DNA from 2 places in the Peribacillus sp. NPDC097675 genome. Region 1 is predicted to be linked to the other one. Evidence: a T-box and tRNA genes for the amino acid it is inferred to sense, from the RefSeq annotation. Region 1 holds a T-box; the other holds one or more tRNA genes.
What was found. The T-box of region 1 lies ahead of glyQ (glycine--tRNA ligase subunit alpha). A T-box ahead of a tRNA ligase gene usually reads a tRNA of that ligase, here a tRNA-Gly.

Region 1 (8,294 bases):
ATTGATGAAACGAATGAAGTAACGGAAAAGGGCCAGCAGCTTGTTGAAAGCATTTTGCAATTTGCGGCGAAAAAGGAAACCATCGAAGAAGGGACGGAACTCTCCGTCACTTTTGTAGACAACAAACGGATTCAGGAGATTAACAAAGAATATCGTAATAAGGATTCGGCTACAGATGTCATTTCTTTTGCTCTGGAAGAAATGGGCGAGGAAGAAGTCGAGATTATTGGGGCAGAAATGCCTCGCATGCTTGGAGATATTATCATTTCGATTGAACGGACAAAAGAGCAGGCCGAGGAATATGGTCATTCTTTTGATCGTGAACTTGGCTTTTTAGCCCTACATGGTTTTCTTCATTTATTGGGCTATGACCATATGACCGAGGAAGATGAAAAAGTGATGTTTTCTAGACAAAAGGAGATATTGGGGGAATATGGGCTCTCGAGAGAAGGGTAAACCAAAATATCCACTCGTCAAAAGCTTTTCATTTGCTTGCCAGGGGATTTTGGAAGCGGTGCGGACCGAACGGAACATACAAATCCATTTCGTGGTGATGCTAGTTGTTGTGTTCTTTGGCTGGTATTATTCATTGGACGGAATGGAATGGTTGTTTATTTTGGCGGCAATTGCTGGTACGATTGCATTAGAATTAGTGAATTCGGCCATTGAACGGGTTGTAGATTTAGTGACAGACCAAATCCATCCTCTTGCCAAGCAGGCAAAAGATATTGCAGCCGGGGCTGTATTCATATATGCTATATTTTCTATAATAGTTGGATTGATTATTTTTTTACCGAAATTGGGTATTATGTAAGTTCTTTTTATTCATCCGAAATGTATCCAATATAGAGGGGGAAATGTGAAATGAATACGAATGAATTGATTGAGGAAGCTAAAAAGGCTAGGGAGAAGGCTTATGTCCCTTATTCGAAGTTTAAAGTAGGCGCTGCATTATTAACGGCCGATGGTAAGGTTTATCATGGTTGTAATATCGAAAATGCAGCTTACAGCATGTGCAACTGTGCGGAAAGAACCGCATTATTCAGTGCGTATGCCCATAATGACAAGCAGTTCACGAAACTAGCGGTGGTGGCAGATACTGACCGACCGGTTTCCCCTTGTGGAGCTTGCAGGCAAGTTATCTCAGAACTATGCGATCAAGACATGGTTGTCGTTTTAACCAACTTGAAAGGTGATACCAAAGAACTAACAGTACAGGAATTGCTTCCAGGAGCTTTTTCACCGGAGGATCTAAATGAATAAATTAGTTAACGATACACAGGTAAAAGGATACAAATCAGGTTTCATCTCCATCATTGGCCGTCCAAATGTCGGCAAAAGTACATTTTTGAACCGAGTAATCGGCCAGAAAATCGCAATCATGAGCGATAAACCACAAACAACTAGAAATAAGGTGCAAGGTGTCCTTACGCAAAATGATTCACAAATGATTTTCATTGATACACCGGGCATTCATAAACCAAAGCATAAGCTTGGCGACTTTATGATGAAGGTAGCGACAAATACCTTGAAAGAGGTCGATTTGATTCTGTTCATGATCAATGCGGAAGAAGGCTACGGTCGTGGTGATGAGTTTATCATTGAAAAACTACAAAGCGTTAAAACACCGGTTTTCCTTGTAGTCAATAAGATTGACACGATGCACCCTGATGAACTGCTGCCTATCATTGAAAAATACCAAAAACTATATCCATTCGCTGCCGTGGTGCCCATCTCAGCACTTGAAGGTAATAATGTGGATACACTGCTTGGTCAAATTAAGGAGCATCTACCTGAAGGTCCACAGTTTTACCCAGCCGATCAAGTAACAGACCATCCGGAACGTTTCATTATTTCTGAATTGGTTCGTGAAAAGGTGCTGCACTTGACTCGAGAAGAGATTCCGCATTCCGTGGCTGTCGTGATCGATTCAATTAAAAAAATGGATAACAGCGACACCATTAACGTTATGGCGACCATCATTGTCGAACGGGATTCACAAAAAGGAATCGTCATCGGTAAGCAAGGGAAAATGCTGAAAGAAGTCGGCAGCCGTGCGAGGATTGACATTGAGAACCTATTAGGTTCTAAAGTTTTCCTTGAATTATGGGTTAAAGTCCAAAAGGATTGGCGTAATAAAGCAAGCCAGTTACGTGATTTTGGATTCGATGAGAAAGAATATTAATTAACAAATTTTACGCTTCATGAAAGTGTGAAAAACGGCCAAGCTAATCTATAAGGACGGATATTTATCTTATTGCTAGTCACTATGAAAGGTGGGCTTTACATGTTGGATTTTACCTGGGAGTTATTTAGTGAGACAGGTAATGTGGACACCTATTTGCTTTATAAGGAGATAGAAGTCGAAAGGCAGGAAAGACCATTAGCATCGAATGAAGAGCTAGCTGATATTGATTTTCCTGTTTCTTAAGGATTAGCTTGGCAAGTATGGGTGGTGTCTTTTATGCTTCAAAAATGCGAAGGCATTGTCATAAGACGGACTGCATATGGAGAAAACAATAAAATTATTACGATTTATACCCGGGAGCTAGGGAAAATAGGGGTTATGGCAAGAGGGGCGAGCAAGCCAAACAGCAGGCTTGCCGCCGTGACCCAGCTTTTTTGCTCCGGGTATTTCCTTGTTACGACATCGAGCGGCCTTGGAGGACTACAGCAGGGAGAGATGGTCGACTCACTTCGTTTTATTAGGGAGGACCTGTTTGCCACTGCCTATGCTTCCTATATCGTGGAATTGCTCGATAAGAGCGTGGATGATAAGAAGGCAAATCCATATCTGTTTGAATTGCTTTCACAAACTTTGCATTACATAAATGAAGAATACGATGCTGAAGTATTGAAATTCATTTTCGAAATGAAAATGCTTCCTGTCAATGGGATTAATCCAGTATTGAACCAATGCGCTGTCTGCGGGGAGACCGAAGGGGAATTTGCTTTTTCTCTAAGGGAAGCCGGTTTTATTTGTCATCGCTGTTTGGATAAAGATCCCTATCATTATAAAATTTCACCTTCAGCTGTCAAACTCCTGAGAATTTTCTATTATTTTGATTTATCTAGGCTTGGAAACATATCCGTTAAACCGGAGACGAAAAAAGAATTGGCGAAAATCATTGATGCCTATTATGAAGAATATTCAGGGCTACATTTAAAGTCCAAAAAGTTCTTAAAGCAGATTGATTCAATGAAAGATATGTTTTAAGTTCGTACTATTGACATTCCTTGCTTGTTTGTATAAAATTTTAATCATCAAAATAAGAAGAATGCATTGATGGAAAAGAGTACCTGTCATTATTCATACAAGCGAACCCGGGATGGTGCAAGCCGGGATATGGAGATACAGGGAAGGGCGTTCCGGAGCATGATAGGTTTGAAAAGAGGCCGTTTCAATGACGGCAATTAGGGTGGAACCGCGGGTAAACTCTCGTCCCTATGCATTTACGCATAGGGACGGGAGTTTTTTGTTTGCCTAAGAAAATAACCGGTAAAAGAGAGTTCCCGTCCCTGAATTAACGTAAGCCGTTTTAAATAATCTGGAGGTGTACGATGAATATTCAAAATATGATTTTAACTTTGCAAAAGCATTGGTCTGAACAGGGCTGTATTTTAATGAATGCTTATGATGTCGAAAAAGGTGCCGGAACGATGAGTCCTTATACTTTCTTAAGAGCTATTGGACCAGAGCCATGGAGTGTTGCATACGTGGAGCCTTCACGTCGTCCTGCAGACGGTCGTTATGGAGAAAATCCTAACCGTCTTTACCAACATCACCAATTTCAAGTCATCATGAAGCCGTCTCCGGATAACATCCAGGAACTTTATTTGGATTCATTACGTAAGTTGGGCATTGATCCGCTTGAGCATGACATTCGCTTCGTTGAAGATAACTGGGAGAACCCGTCCCTTGGTTGTGCGGGTCTTGGCTGGGAAGTATGGCTGGATGGTATGGAAATTACCCAATTCACTTATTTCCAACAAGTAGGTGGTCTTGAGTGTAAGCCGGTTTCCGTCGAAATTACATACGGCATCGAACGTCTGGCATCATACATTCAGGAAAAAGAAAATGTTTTTGAACTTGAATGGACGGACGGATTTACGGTACGCGATATTTTTGGGCAACCGGAATACGAGCATTCGAAATATACATTCGAGACATCCGACCTTGATATGCTTTTCCAACTTTTCACGATGTATGAAAAGGAAGCACATCGTCAAATGGATGAAGGCCTTGTACATCCTGCCTATGACTATGTATTAAAATGTTCACATACTTTTAATCTTTTGGATGCGAGAGGTGCCATTTCAGTAACGGAGAGAACGGGTTATATTGCCCGTTGTCGTAACTTAGCGCGTAAGGTTGCTAAAACCTTCTATGAAGAGCGGGAAAAATTAGGATTCCCGATCCTGAAAGTGAAAGGGGAAAATACAAATGAGCAAGCGTGATTTGTTATTGGAAATTGGATTGGAAGAGCTACCGGCTCGTTTTGTTACAGCCTCTATGAAACAATTATCCGATAAAGTACAAAAATGGTTGAGCCAAAAAGCGATTGAATTTGGTGAAGTTGAAGAGTTTTCAACACCAAGACGTCTGGCGATATTGATAAAAGATGTAGCAGAGTCGCAAAAGGACATCGAAGAAGAGGCAAAAGGACCAGCTAAGAAAATTGCTGTGGACAGCGAAGGAAACTGGTCAAAAGCGGCATTAGGATTTGTAAGAGGCCAAGGCATGACGGCTGAAGATATATATTTTAAAGAACTTAAAGGCGTAGAATATGTTCATGTGAATAAATTCATCAAAGGACAGCCGACAGCACAACTATTATCTGAACTGCAGGACATCATAACTGGCATGACCTTCCCGAAAAATATGCGTTGGGCCAATCAAGAGCTTCGTTTTGTTCGTCCGATTAAATGGTTGATTGCTTTATTCGGGAAAGAAGTGGTTCCATTCACTATCGCTGACGTAGAAACGGGTAAAGAAACAAAAGGTCACCGGTTCCTAGGTGAAAGTGCAGTCATTGAAACTCCTGACCAATACGAAAAATCGCTAAACGAACAGTTTGTCATGGCTAATCCTGACAAACGTCGTCATATCATTTTAGAACAAATTAAAAACCTAGAACAAGAGAACGGCTGGATTATCCCAGTAGATGAAGATCTTCTGGAAGAAGTAAACAATTTAGTCGAATATCCAACTGTGTTATTTGGTCGTTTTGAAGAAGAATTTCTTGAACTTCCTTCACAGGTATTAATCACTTCGATGAAGGAGCACCAACGTTATTTCCCTGTAAAGGATCAAGAAGGAAAGCTGCTTCCTTTCTTCGTGACCGTTCGAAATGGGGATAACCGCCACTTGGATAAAGTATCAAAAGGGAACGAAAAAGTATTGCGTGCCCGTTTATCCGATGCGGATTTCTTCTACAAAGAAGATCAGAAAAAAGAGATTGCTGACGCTTTGAAGAAGCTTGATAGCATCGTGTACCATGAAGAAATCGGTACACTTGCCGAAAAAACGGGTCGTGTAACCGAAGTGACTGGTGCATTGGTGGATGCTTTAAATCTAAAAGTGGATAAAGAATTGGCGCTCCGTGCTGCCAAAATTGCCAAATTTGATCTCGTGAGTCATATGGTTTATGAGTTCCCTGAATTGCAAGGGTATATGGGTGAAAAATATGCCCTACTAAAAGGCGAAGCAAAGGAAGTAGCAGCTGCAATCAATGAACACTATATGCCACGCCATGCGGATGATGATGTACCGCCTTCTGAAATAGGGGCGCTCGTTAGTGTAGCTGAAAAAATCGATACACTTGCATCGTTCTTTGCTATTGGAGTAATCCCTACCGGTTCTCAAGATCCATATGCTTTAAGAAGGCAAGCGAGCGGAGTCGTTCAAATTCTAGCAGAGAAAAAATGGGATATTACTATAGAGGAATTAATCACTTTAGGTCTGAAAGGACTTGAAGCTAAAGGCCTTTTGAAACGTGATCTCGCAGATGTAAAATCGGATATGCATACCTTCTTTAAAGCACGTGTGAAGCATTTACTTCAGGAACTACACATTCGCTATGATCTAATTGACGCTGTCTTGCACAATGAAATGGGTTATATCCATTCTATTGTTGAACGGGCTCAGGTATTGGAAGCGAAAAAAGATGAAGCAGGCTTTAAAGAAAGTCTTGAAGCGTTAAGCCGTGTCATGAATATCGCGGTGAAATGCGACGATAAGGTAACGGTGAACCCAGCTGCCTTTGAAAATGAGCAGGAAAAAGCGATTTATGAGAAATTCGGCACTGTCGCTTCTCAGTATGCTAAAACAAATGATGAGATGGAGCATTTCGACTTGCTTATTTCGCTTCAAAGCGAAATCGAAGCTTATTTCGAGCATACTATGGTCATGGCAGACGATCAATCCGTACGTAATAATCGCCTATCGCTTATGAAAGAAATCAGCGATTTAGTGTCAAGTTTTGCGGCCGTGAATAAAATAATCCTTTCATAAATTCAATAATCGGAGCCCTTTTTGCTAAGGGTTTCCGATTAATAAACTAATATAAAGATGAAAACTGCTTTTATCAAATGATATAGTATATAATTATTACATAAAGATCCTTTGTTACTTTACTCTGCGAAAAGCAGTGGGGTGGTGATTACAATTCAATTGAATAAGCGTCAGGAACAGATTTTACAAATTGTTAAAGAGAATGGACCGATTACTGGGGAGCATATTGCAGATAGATTAAACCTTACGAGGGCAACGCTTCGTCCGGATTTGGCTATCTTAACGATGGCTGGCTTTCTCGATGCGCGACCGCGTGTCGGGTATTTTTATACAGGCCGCTCAGGTACACAGCTCTTGACAGATAGCCTGAACCATCTGTATGTACGAGACCATCAATCGATTCCGGTCGTTGTGGACGAGGGTATTTCTGTATACGATGCGATTGTCATGATGTTCTTGGAAGATGTCGGTACGATGTTTGTAGTGGATAAGCACGCTTTACTCGTTGGCGTACTTTCAAGGAAAGACTTGCTTCGTGCAAGTATAGGAAAGCAAGAACTTAATTCCATCCCGGTCAATATCATTATGACAAGGATGCCCAACATTACGATGTGTACCAAAGAAGATTTATTGATTGATGTTGCAAAGAAATTGATCGAGAAACAAATTGATTCATTACCTGTCGTTAAAGATACAGAAAAAGGTTATGAGGTAATTGGAAGAGTAACGAAAACCAATATAACAAAAGCATTCGTAGCTTTAGCTGATGAAGGCTATTAGGGGGCTTGCAAAGAGAATGACGGAGAATATGAACGGTTCTATTATATATGTTGTATCGGATTCAGTTGGGGAAACAGCGGAATTAGTAACAAAAGCAGCAGCTAGCCAGTTTTCTAGTTCTGCTTTTACGATTAAACGGATTCCGTATATTGAAGATGAACAAAACGTGGATGAAGTAATTTCATTGGCTAAATTGGATGGGGCAATCATTGCCTATACCCTTGTGAAGCCTGCTATTAGAGACTACATGAAAGCACAGGTGGAAAAAGAAAACCTGTCTGCTTATGACATTTTAGGACCGCTCATGGATATCCTTCAGGAAAGAACGTCTAAAGGACCTCTTAATGAGCCTGGGCTAGTAAGAAAGCTTGATGATGAGTATTTCAAACGGGTTGAAGCCATCGAGTTTGCCGTTAAATATGATGATGGACGAGATCCTCGTGGGATTTTACGCGCGGATATCGTGTTGGTTGGTGTTTCTCGCACGTCCAAAACACCTCTATCTCAATATTTAGCCCATAAACGTTATAAAGTGGCCAATGTGCCTTTAGTGCCAGAGGTGGAGCCACCAGAAGAACTATTCCTAGTGCCTCCTGAAAAATGTATTGGGTTAAAGATAAGTCCCGAAAAGTTAAACTATATTCGTAAAGAAAGATTAAAGTCACTTGGACTGAATGATCATGCCATATATGCAAATGTAGAGCGTATCAAAGAAGAGTTGACATACTTTGATAAAATTATTTCGAGGCTGGACTGTCCAATCATTGATGTTACGAATAAAGCAGTCGAAGAAACAGCCAATCTAATTATGAATATCCTACAAAATAAAAATCGGTGATAGATAGATTTTCTAAAATGGAAATCAATGAAAATGTGAGCTGGACACTTTTAGTGTTAGCTCACATTTTCAGCTTAAGGACGAATGGAATATCAATGTAAAATATAGAATATATTTACATAGTTTTTTCTTTTATTAAAATATTCACAACCTGATTTTTGT
Region 2 (8,294 bases), on a different contig from region 1:
TAATCATTGAAATGATGGCTACGATAAATGAACCACCCAACTTAATAAAACGTGATTTTGCCTTTCCGTTCTTTTTGATTAGTGCTACTATACCTAGAATAATAAATACAAAGATAGCTATGAAGCTACAAAAAAATAAAATACCACCTAATACCTGCAAATTGTTACTTCCTTTCTTAATTAAAAAAATCAGTGCGAATGATTATTATATACTTAAATACGTTGCGAAGTTTTCTCACTATTGCCTTTGTCAATATTTACTTTGTTAAAAAGCGGATATTGCTCCTTATACTTGAATTATGACTTGACTTCGTGAAGCTTTTAAAATAGTTCATCAAGCAAAATTCATCTGCATTATTTTGATTAATACAAGAAATAAGAGCCCAACACTTAGTGTCGGGCTCCTTATTTTTAAGCTCTATATAATTAATGGAATGTGATCCTTTTGAATGGATGCTACAACATTAAGTAGAGAATATCCACCGATGATTATTGTTTTTTCAATCCTTGTTTTTCCACATAGTCCTTCATATACATGCGGCTTTTCTTGCCGGCCATATCAGCCATTTGTTGCGTCCAGGTTTCTTTACGTTTTCCGTTGGTCCGAAGCTCATAATAACGGGAAATCGTTTCATTATACTCTTCAAGCTGGTCGATGAATGTCTGTTTGTCCGTTTGATAGCCATTTTCATGGTATACATTGACTTGAGGAAGCCTTGGCTTTTTATCTGAACGTTTTTTAGGATACCCAACCACAAGGCCGAATAAAGGGACGACACGCTGCGGAATATCCAGGATTTCCGAAACTTGCTGAAGATCGTTACGTATGCCACCGATATAGCAAATGCCAAGGTCCATCGATTCAGCAGCAAGTGCCGCATTTTGAGCAGCGAGTGCTGCATCGATGCATGCTACCATGAATTTTTCCGTACTTTCAATCGGTGCCGTAAGATCCTGATCTTCCATCTCTGCAACCATGTCCATACGATGCAGATCGGCGCAGAATACGAATAAATGTCCATTATTTTCTACATATGCTTGAGGTCCGGCCAATTCAGCAAGCCTGGCTTTCTTTTCCGGATCCGTCACCCCAATGATGGAATATGCTTGGATATAGCTTGAAGTCGATGCAGCCTGCGCACACTCAACAATCGTGGAAATTTGTTCTTTGGACAATAACTTGTCCTCAAAGGAACGGACGGAACGGTGGTCTAATATTTTCTCGATCATGTTATTCATTTCTTTCCCCCCCTAAATATATGTATGGTGAAATATCCGTCAGCAAAGGGTCCCCCTCGCTGACGGATTCCTCATCAATATTCTCTTTTTAATTCCAAATCGCGGTAATCCTGTTGTCTTAGTGCTTCATATATCAATATGGCAGCCGTATTGGATAGGTTCAATGACCGTATTTTATCCGTCATCGGAATCCGGAGACAGCGGTCCATATTGTCATTGATCAATTCTTTTGGCAGTCCTGTCGTTTCGCGTCCGAAAATGAAGTACACTTCACTTTCTTTATCACTATAATCGAAGGTTGTATGTGGTTGCTCACCAAATTTCGTTAAGTAATAAAACTCGCCACCGGCATTCTTCTCAAAGAACTCTTCCAATGAATCATAATAATGGATTTTAACATGTTCCCAATAATCGAGCCCCGCCCGCTTAAGCTGTTTGTCATCCGTTGAAAAACCAAGCGGACGGATTAGGTGCAAGTGTGTATCCGTTCCTGCACACGTTCTTGCGATGTTACCTGTATTTGCTGGAATCTGTGGTTGATATAAAACTACATGTATAGCCACTTCATTTTCACCTCTAGTTTAAACTTCATCTAATTATAGCATTAAACAAACAGACTAAAAACAATCACACTCCATCTAATATCATGAAGAACTTATAGACGATATTCGGGGTATACCTGGACGAATCCTCATACGTCCAGTACCGGTGACGACTATTCATCGTATGGGCGTTCACGAGTGGCATTCCATTTTGATCCTTGGCCGTCACAATCAAGTTATGGTCAAATCGTCCATCCCCTTCAAAGTCAATGCACAGGATGTCACCCAGGTTCAATTCTTGAGCCGTCCCTACTTCTTTAGTCCTGATCCCCTTACCACCCTTAAGCAGATGATATAAAGAATGGGCAGTCGTCCAAGTATAGCTCCAGTTCTTGCCCCTGATCCACCATCCCTGATTTTTATTCGACGCCCCCCACATGGGGATGCCCCCTGCATGCAAACACTGGGAAATAAAATTGGTGCAATCATCGGTGAACTTGTAATAATCCGGATTAAATTCATTCCACCATCGCTCGGCATACTGAACAGCCTTCATTCGGTCATATCTATAAGAAAGCCGGTCCAATCCCACTTCCCAATTTTGCGGGACCTCAATAGAGTCAAGATTCGGCTCAAGTTCCCGTTCTTCTATTAAATATCCATCTCGGAACCTTGCCTCCCTTTCCTCCATTTCCTCTTCTATATAAAAGACATCCTCCTGTTTCATCAAGTATTGCAGTTGCACTTGATAGCCGAGTATCTGAACATCTCCTTCATGCCGCTCCGAGTGAACCTTGCCAGCAGCATTCACACGCACAATTTCAGTAGAGTGTTTCTTCAACGCTTCCTTTTTCAAATAAATCTTTCCCTCACCCCGGACATGCTCGTCGGAAGTGTAAAGTTCCACTCTTTCCTGTAAAAGCTGTTTCAACTGTTCCCTCACAATCAAACCCTCCTTCATAACGCCTCTTCTAATGTGTATGAAGGAGGGCATGGACAAAAACACAACTACATTTAGGAGGAAAAAATGCCTTCTTGCCCATTTATCGGTCTGTTTGTTGGTTTTATCGGTCAAATGGGTCCATTTATCGGTCTATTCAGCCTTTTTATCGGTCAAACACCCATTTGAAAAGACCCCGAAACAGGAATCGGGGTCTTTCTTCCAACTATTGATGGGTGATGGTGAATTGCAATCCTTTTTCTATTTCCGCTAATACCTCTTCATCGCTTTCCTTCATCCTGGCTTCTTCCAAGATGGATGCCGATTGTTCCTGACCAATTTTCCCAATCGCCCATGCTGCGGTTCCACGCAGTACAGGGCGCGGGTCTTCCTTCATGATCTGAATCAATTCCGGCAGAGCCGTTTCGTCCTTAAAGTGAGCCAGTGCAAGGATGGCATTACGTTGTATCGGTTTTTTGCCCCGCCACGATCCGGAAACATGCCCATATGTCTCCTTAAAGTCGCGATTGGAGATGGTGAGCAAAGGTTTCAGTAGCGGTTTAGCGAGCTCGGGGTCCGGCTCCATTTCTTGATGGAAATGAAAATCCATCCCTTTGTTTTTTGGACAGACCGTCTGACACGTATCACATCCATACAACCGGTTGCCGATCTTCGTCCTGAATTCATCAGGAAGGAAGTCTTTCGTCTGCGTTAAAAAGGCAATACAGCGTTTGGCATTCAGCTGCCCACCCTGCACCAGTGCACCTGTTGGGCACACATCCACACACTTGTTGCATGTGCCGCATTGATCCTCCATCGGCTGATCCGGCTCAAATGGCAGGTTGGTGATCATGTCACCCAAATACACATATGAACCAAATTCCGGAGTGATGATCATGCTGTTCTTGGCGCTCCAACCGATTCCTGCCCGCTCAGCAACGGCCCGGTCCGAAAGCTCACCCGTGTCGACCATTGATTTTGCCATGGCACCAGGTACTTTCTCTTTGATAAAATCCTCCAGGAGCTGCAGTTTATTACGTAAAACCTTATGGTAATCCGTTCCCCAGGAGGCCCGGCAAAAAATCCCGCGCCGCTCTCCTTTCTTGCTCTGAGGGGCATGCTTTAATTTCGAAGGGTAGGCCAGTGCAATGGAAATGATCGATTGCGGTTTATCAAAGATCAATTCGGGCCTGACCCTTTTTTCAATGTCCTTTTCTTCAAAACCGGACTGGTAATCCAACTCCTGCTGCCGGATCAGCCTACTTTTCAAATCCGTGAAAGTCGTGGCCGACGTAAATCCGATTTTATCGATGCCTATTTCCTTACTATATATAATCACTTCTTGCTTGAGTGCATGCATATCCATATTGATCACCTTCGTTCTCTTCATTCTACCCAATGATGCGTGTAACATATCAAACCATTGGTATCTATGATAAACTAATTTCAATCATTTTTGGAGGTGTATCACTTGGAAATTAAGATTTCCTCTAATATCGGCAGCAAAATCCCTGATTTCAAGGTTGGTGTCATTACATACGAAAACATCGAAGTCGGCCCCTCACCGCAAATGGTAAAAGGGAGACTTCAATTATTCCAGGAAGCTCTATTCTTCGACCTGGAAGAAAAAGAACTCACGGATTTTCCAGGTATCAAGGAATGGCGTGAAATTTTTAAAATGACTGGAACAAACCCGTCACGCTACCGGCCTTCCGTCGAAGCCCTCTATCGCCGGGTCAAAAAACAGAATTACTTAACACCCATCCATTCGGCCATCGACTTGAATAATTTTTTCTCGCTTTTATACGAAGTTCCGATTGGCATTTACGATACCGACAAATTAGCAGGAAATATCTCGATTGATATTGGCGGGAGCACAGACAAGTATGACGGCTTGAACGGCCGGTTGAACTCGATGGAAAACATGATTGTTTCCGTTGATGATCATGGCCCGTTTGGAAGTCCCTATGTCGATTCAGAACGGACAAAGGTCACCGAAGAAACGAAACATGCCATCCAGATCATTTATTTGCAAGCCAAGACACCAATCAAAGAAGCGCAACAGCTGACGAAATCATTGATGGACATGTTCCTTGAGATCCACGGCGGGGAAGGAACGTATTCTGTCCTAGAAGGATAAAACAAATAAAACCTGGGTCGCGAAATACATGACCCAGGTTTTTTTATGCGATTCAGTTTTGTAGCTGCAATTGTTGTGTGGCAAGCTTACGATACAAGTCGTGACTAGTAAGCAGCTCCTCATGTGTTCCTGCTCCAGTAATCCGACCTTCTTCCACCACAAGCAGTTGGTCGGCTTCAATTACAGTTGAAAGCCTATGGGCAATGATTATTGTCGTCCGTCCAGCCATCAGATTTTTGATGGCCTGCTGTACAAGGAGCTCCGATTCACTGTCGAGATTCGAGGTCGCCTCGTCAAGCAGCAGGATTTTTGGATTGCGCAGCACAGCACGGGCAATGGCAATCCGTTGCCGTTGACCACCTGATAACTTCACGCCTCTTTCCCCCACCTCGGTATCAAAGCCCTCCGGAAGCTTTTCAATAAACCGCTCGGCATTGGCCATTTTTGCCGCACCGATGATTTCATCCAATTCCACATGGCGGCCTAATCCATACGCTATATTTTCTTTTATCGACCCGGTCATGATCGGACTTTCCTGTGATACATACCCAATTTGCGACCGCCATAACGACAGGTCAATATCCTTGATTGACACGGGTCCCAGCGTGATTTGCCCATTTGTCGGTTCATAAAACCGTTCAATCAACGAGAAGATGGTCGTCTTCCCGCCACCGCTTGGTCCCACAAGGGCGACGGTCTTATTAGCTGGAACCGTAAAGGATATGTCCTGTAAGATCGGCTTGGCCGTTTGATAGGAAAATGAAACATTCTTGAATGTAAAATCCGCCGTAACTAACGTGCCATGCTTCCCTTCATATGTTTCACCCGGTATCGACAGGACGTTCTGAATCCGTTCCGTTGCTCCCATCGCCTTTTGAAAGGCCGTAAAGAACGAGGCCAACTGACTGAATGGGACGATGATTTGTATCATGTAAATAATGATGGCCACTAGCGTCCCGGCGGTCAATGCACCGGAAGCAACCCGTACTCCCCCGTACCCAATCAATATTACAAGGATCACCATCATGACCGTCGTCATGAAGGGGGATATGATGGCTTGGATACGCGCCTCCTTCAAGCCGAAACGAAAGAGCTCACTTACGCCACCATTGCCTTTTTCACGTTCTATCGCTTCTGCATTATGTGATTTCACAAGACGCACTTCACTCAGGACCCTCCCTAGGTTTCCGCTGAAGGTCGCCATTTCATCCTGTGTTTGCCTAGAGACTTTATACATTTTTCGTCCAAGCGGAATTAGAATTAACATCGACAATGGCACGATGCTAAGCATGATGGTGGTCATTCGCCAATCCAACATAAATAAAATGATGACCGATCCAATTATCGAAATGATTCCCGAAATGAATGTCACGAAATGGTTGGTGATAATCGTCTTGATCGTATTCGTATCCTGAGTGATCCGGCTAAGCGTCTCACCGGACTGGTGGGAATCGAAAAAGGAAATCGGCAATTGCAATGTATGGTTCCACAGTTTCCGGCGAATACCGGCCACTACATTTTCACCGATATAGCTCAAAAAGTAATAAGAAAATCCTCCCGCAACAGTCTGGACGATGAATGCACCAAGTAAAAGGAAGATGGTCGTTCTTTCAATCCCACTTCCTGAGACCATATCGACCAGGTCCTTCGTGACCAAAGGCACAACAAGGCTCGCCACCGTTTCCACTAAACTTAGCACCAATACAAAAATAACCATTCCCATTGGCAACTTTTCCGATCTTAACAAGGAAAAAAATGATTTGATATTCAACTTCTTATCCATGAACAACCTCTTCTCTCCATATACACTTACCTAAATTATAGGCAAATGAACAGATACTTACAAATGCAGGCATTAAAAAAATCCAGCTGCATTCAGCGGGATCTCTTATCGAACATATAAAAAACGCAAAGCTTCGTTCTCCAAGTAACGAAACCCTGCGTTATGAGTATGTAAAATTGGAGCGGGTGAAGGGAATCGAACCCTCATCATCAGCTTGGAAGGCTGAGGTTTTACCACTAAACTACACCCGCAGGCTATTGTAGAAGTTTGTCGAAGAAACTAATAAAATTATTATAAAGGTTAATAGAATAAAATGCAATAGTTTTTTCACAAGACTTTCTTACCACTCATTTATGATTACTTAGCATCTCAGTAAATATAAAAAACCCAAGGCTTCGTTCTCCAGGTAACGAAACCCTGCGTTATGAGTATGTATGATTGGAGCGGGTGAAGGGAATCGAACCCTCATCATCAGCTTGGAAGGCTGAGGTTTTACCACTAAACTACACCCGCAGGTTTTTGTAGAACTTTGTCGAATGACTAACAACAAAAATAATTATATAGCTAATTCTAAAGAAATGCAATAGTCTTTTTGAAAAAAATATAATTTCCTGGAGATATGACTAGTCTATGCTCTATTCTAGAATACATGTTAAAAAGTTCCCTAAAAAGAGAACTTTCCAACCATTCATGTTCAAGACCATATGACTTCCATAAGACGTGGATAAACCTGCTCTGCTGTCTCAAGTAGCATAATCAACTTTCGGAATGCTAAATCCGGGTGAAATTCCTCATCCAGGGAATAGGCATAGCGGATGGAAATCGTCCCATTTTCCTCGTACAACTTCGAATATCGGAAATTAGCATTATATTCATTCAACAGTGTATGTACATCCATTTTCTTATCAGGATTCTTTAGCTCAGCTACATTGAAACAAAATAAGTCCGCCACCTTTTCATCTTGACTAAAAGAAAAGACCAAAAGGACCTTCCACCCGTCCTTTAACTTCTGTTCCACTCTAAAAAAGGTGATATCATCCTCCTTCAGCTCATTCATATAGATTTTCTCCCGGTTTAAAAAATCTCGAAATTTAGCAACGTTTGACATAATCCATCACCTTTCTGTCTGTATGTACATTTTATATGCAAATTCGGAATATTTACACACATTTCAATGGATAAAAGACAAAAAAATGAAATAGTCCCCGTGAACATAAAAAAAAGCATAGTAAAGGTCTCCCTCTACTATGCCTGATATGAAAACTTATAGCGTTGCATATTTTGGATCGGCAACTTTTACAAGCTGCTTGCCTAGATTTTTCCCTTTGAATAAGTCCAAGAATGCCTCAGGCGTGTTCTCGAACCCTTCCACAATCGTTTCTTCATACTTCAGCTTACCTTCTTGCAGCCACTGGCCCAAGTCTGAAGCGCCTTCTTGTAAACGATCTGCATAATTGCCAATCGTAAAGCCTTTCATAAGGGCACTCGTTTTAATCATCGCGGATTGCAGGCGTGGCCCAAAATCTTTTCCTTCTGCATTATAAGAAGAAATCGCACCACACAATGGAATACGAGCATTCGTATTTAACAGTGTGAAAACAGCATCAGTTACTTCTCCACCAACATTATCGTAATAAACATCGACACCAT

Region 2: it encodes a tRNA-Gly, which carries the amino acid that the T-box ahead of glyQ (glycine--tRNA ligase subunit alpha) is inferred to sense. The anticodon was not compared.

What each region holds. Positions count from the first base shown of each region.
Region 1 is NZ_JBNNSK010000001.1:338,566-346,859, forward strand. It holds gene ybeY (rRNA maturation RNase YbeY) at 1-456, shown strand, start outside; gene ACQKL5_RS01635 (diacylglycerol kinase family protein) at 434-814, shown strand; gene ACQKL5_RS01640 (cytidine deaminase) at 865-1,263, shown strand; gene era (GTPase Era) at 1,256-2,185, shown strand; gene ACQKL5_RS01650 (YqzL family protein) at 2,288-2,431, shown strand; gene recO (DNA repair protein RecO) at 2,465-3,217, shown strand; T-box leader at 3,275-3,450, shown strand; gene glyQ (glycine--tRNA ligase subunit alpha) at 3,562-4,458, shown strand; gene glyS (glycine--tRNA ligase subunit beta) at 4,445-6,514, shown strand; gene ACQKL5_RS01670 (helix-turn-helix transcriptional regulator) at 6,656-7,294, shown strand; gene ACQKL5_RS01675 (pyruvate, water dikinase regulatory protein) at 7,311-8,132, shown strand.
Region 2 is NZ_JBNNSK010000013.1:40,821-49,114, reverse strand. It holds gene ACQKL5_RS18185 (hypothetical protein) at 1-160, opposite strand, end outside; gene nfsA (oxygen-insensitive NADPH nitroreductase) at 490-1,239, opposite strand; gene trmL (tRNA (uridine(34)/cytosine(34)/5-carboxymethylaminomethyluridine(34)-2'-O)-methyltransferase TrmL) at 1,314-1,802, opposite strand; gene ACQKL5_RS18170 (amidase domain-containing protein) at 1,867-2,724, opposite strand; gene queG (tRNA epoxyqueuosine(34) reductase QueG) at 2,948-4,087, opposite strand; gene ACQKL5_RS18160 (B3/B4 domain-containing protein) at 4,193-4,861, shown strand; gene ACQKL5_RS18155 (ABC transporter ATP-binding protein) at 4,914-6,644, opposite strand; tRNA gene ACQKL5_RS18150 (tRNA-Gly) at 6,822-6,895, opposite strand; tRNA gene ACQKL5_RS18145 (tRNA-Gly) at 7,084-7,157, opposite strand; gene ACQKL5_RS18140 (YbjN domain-containing protein) at 7,339-7,701, opposite strand; gene ACQKL5_RS18135 (NADP-dependent oxidoreductase) at 7,909-8,294, opposite strand, start outside.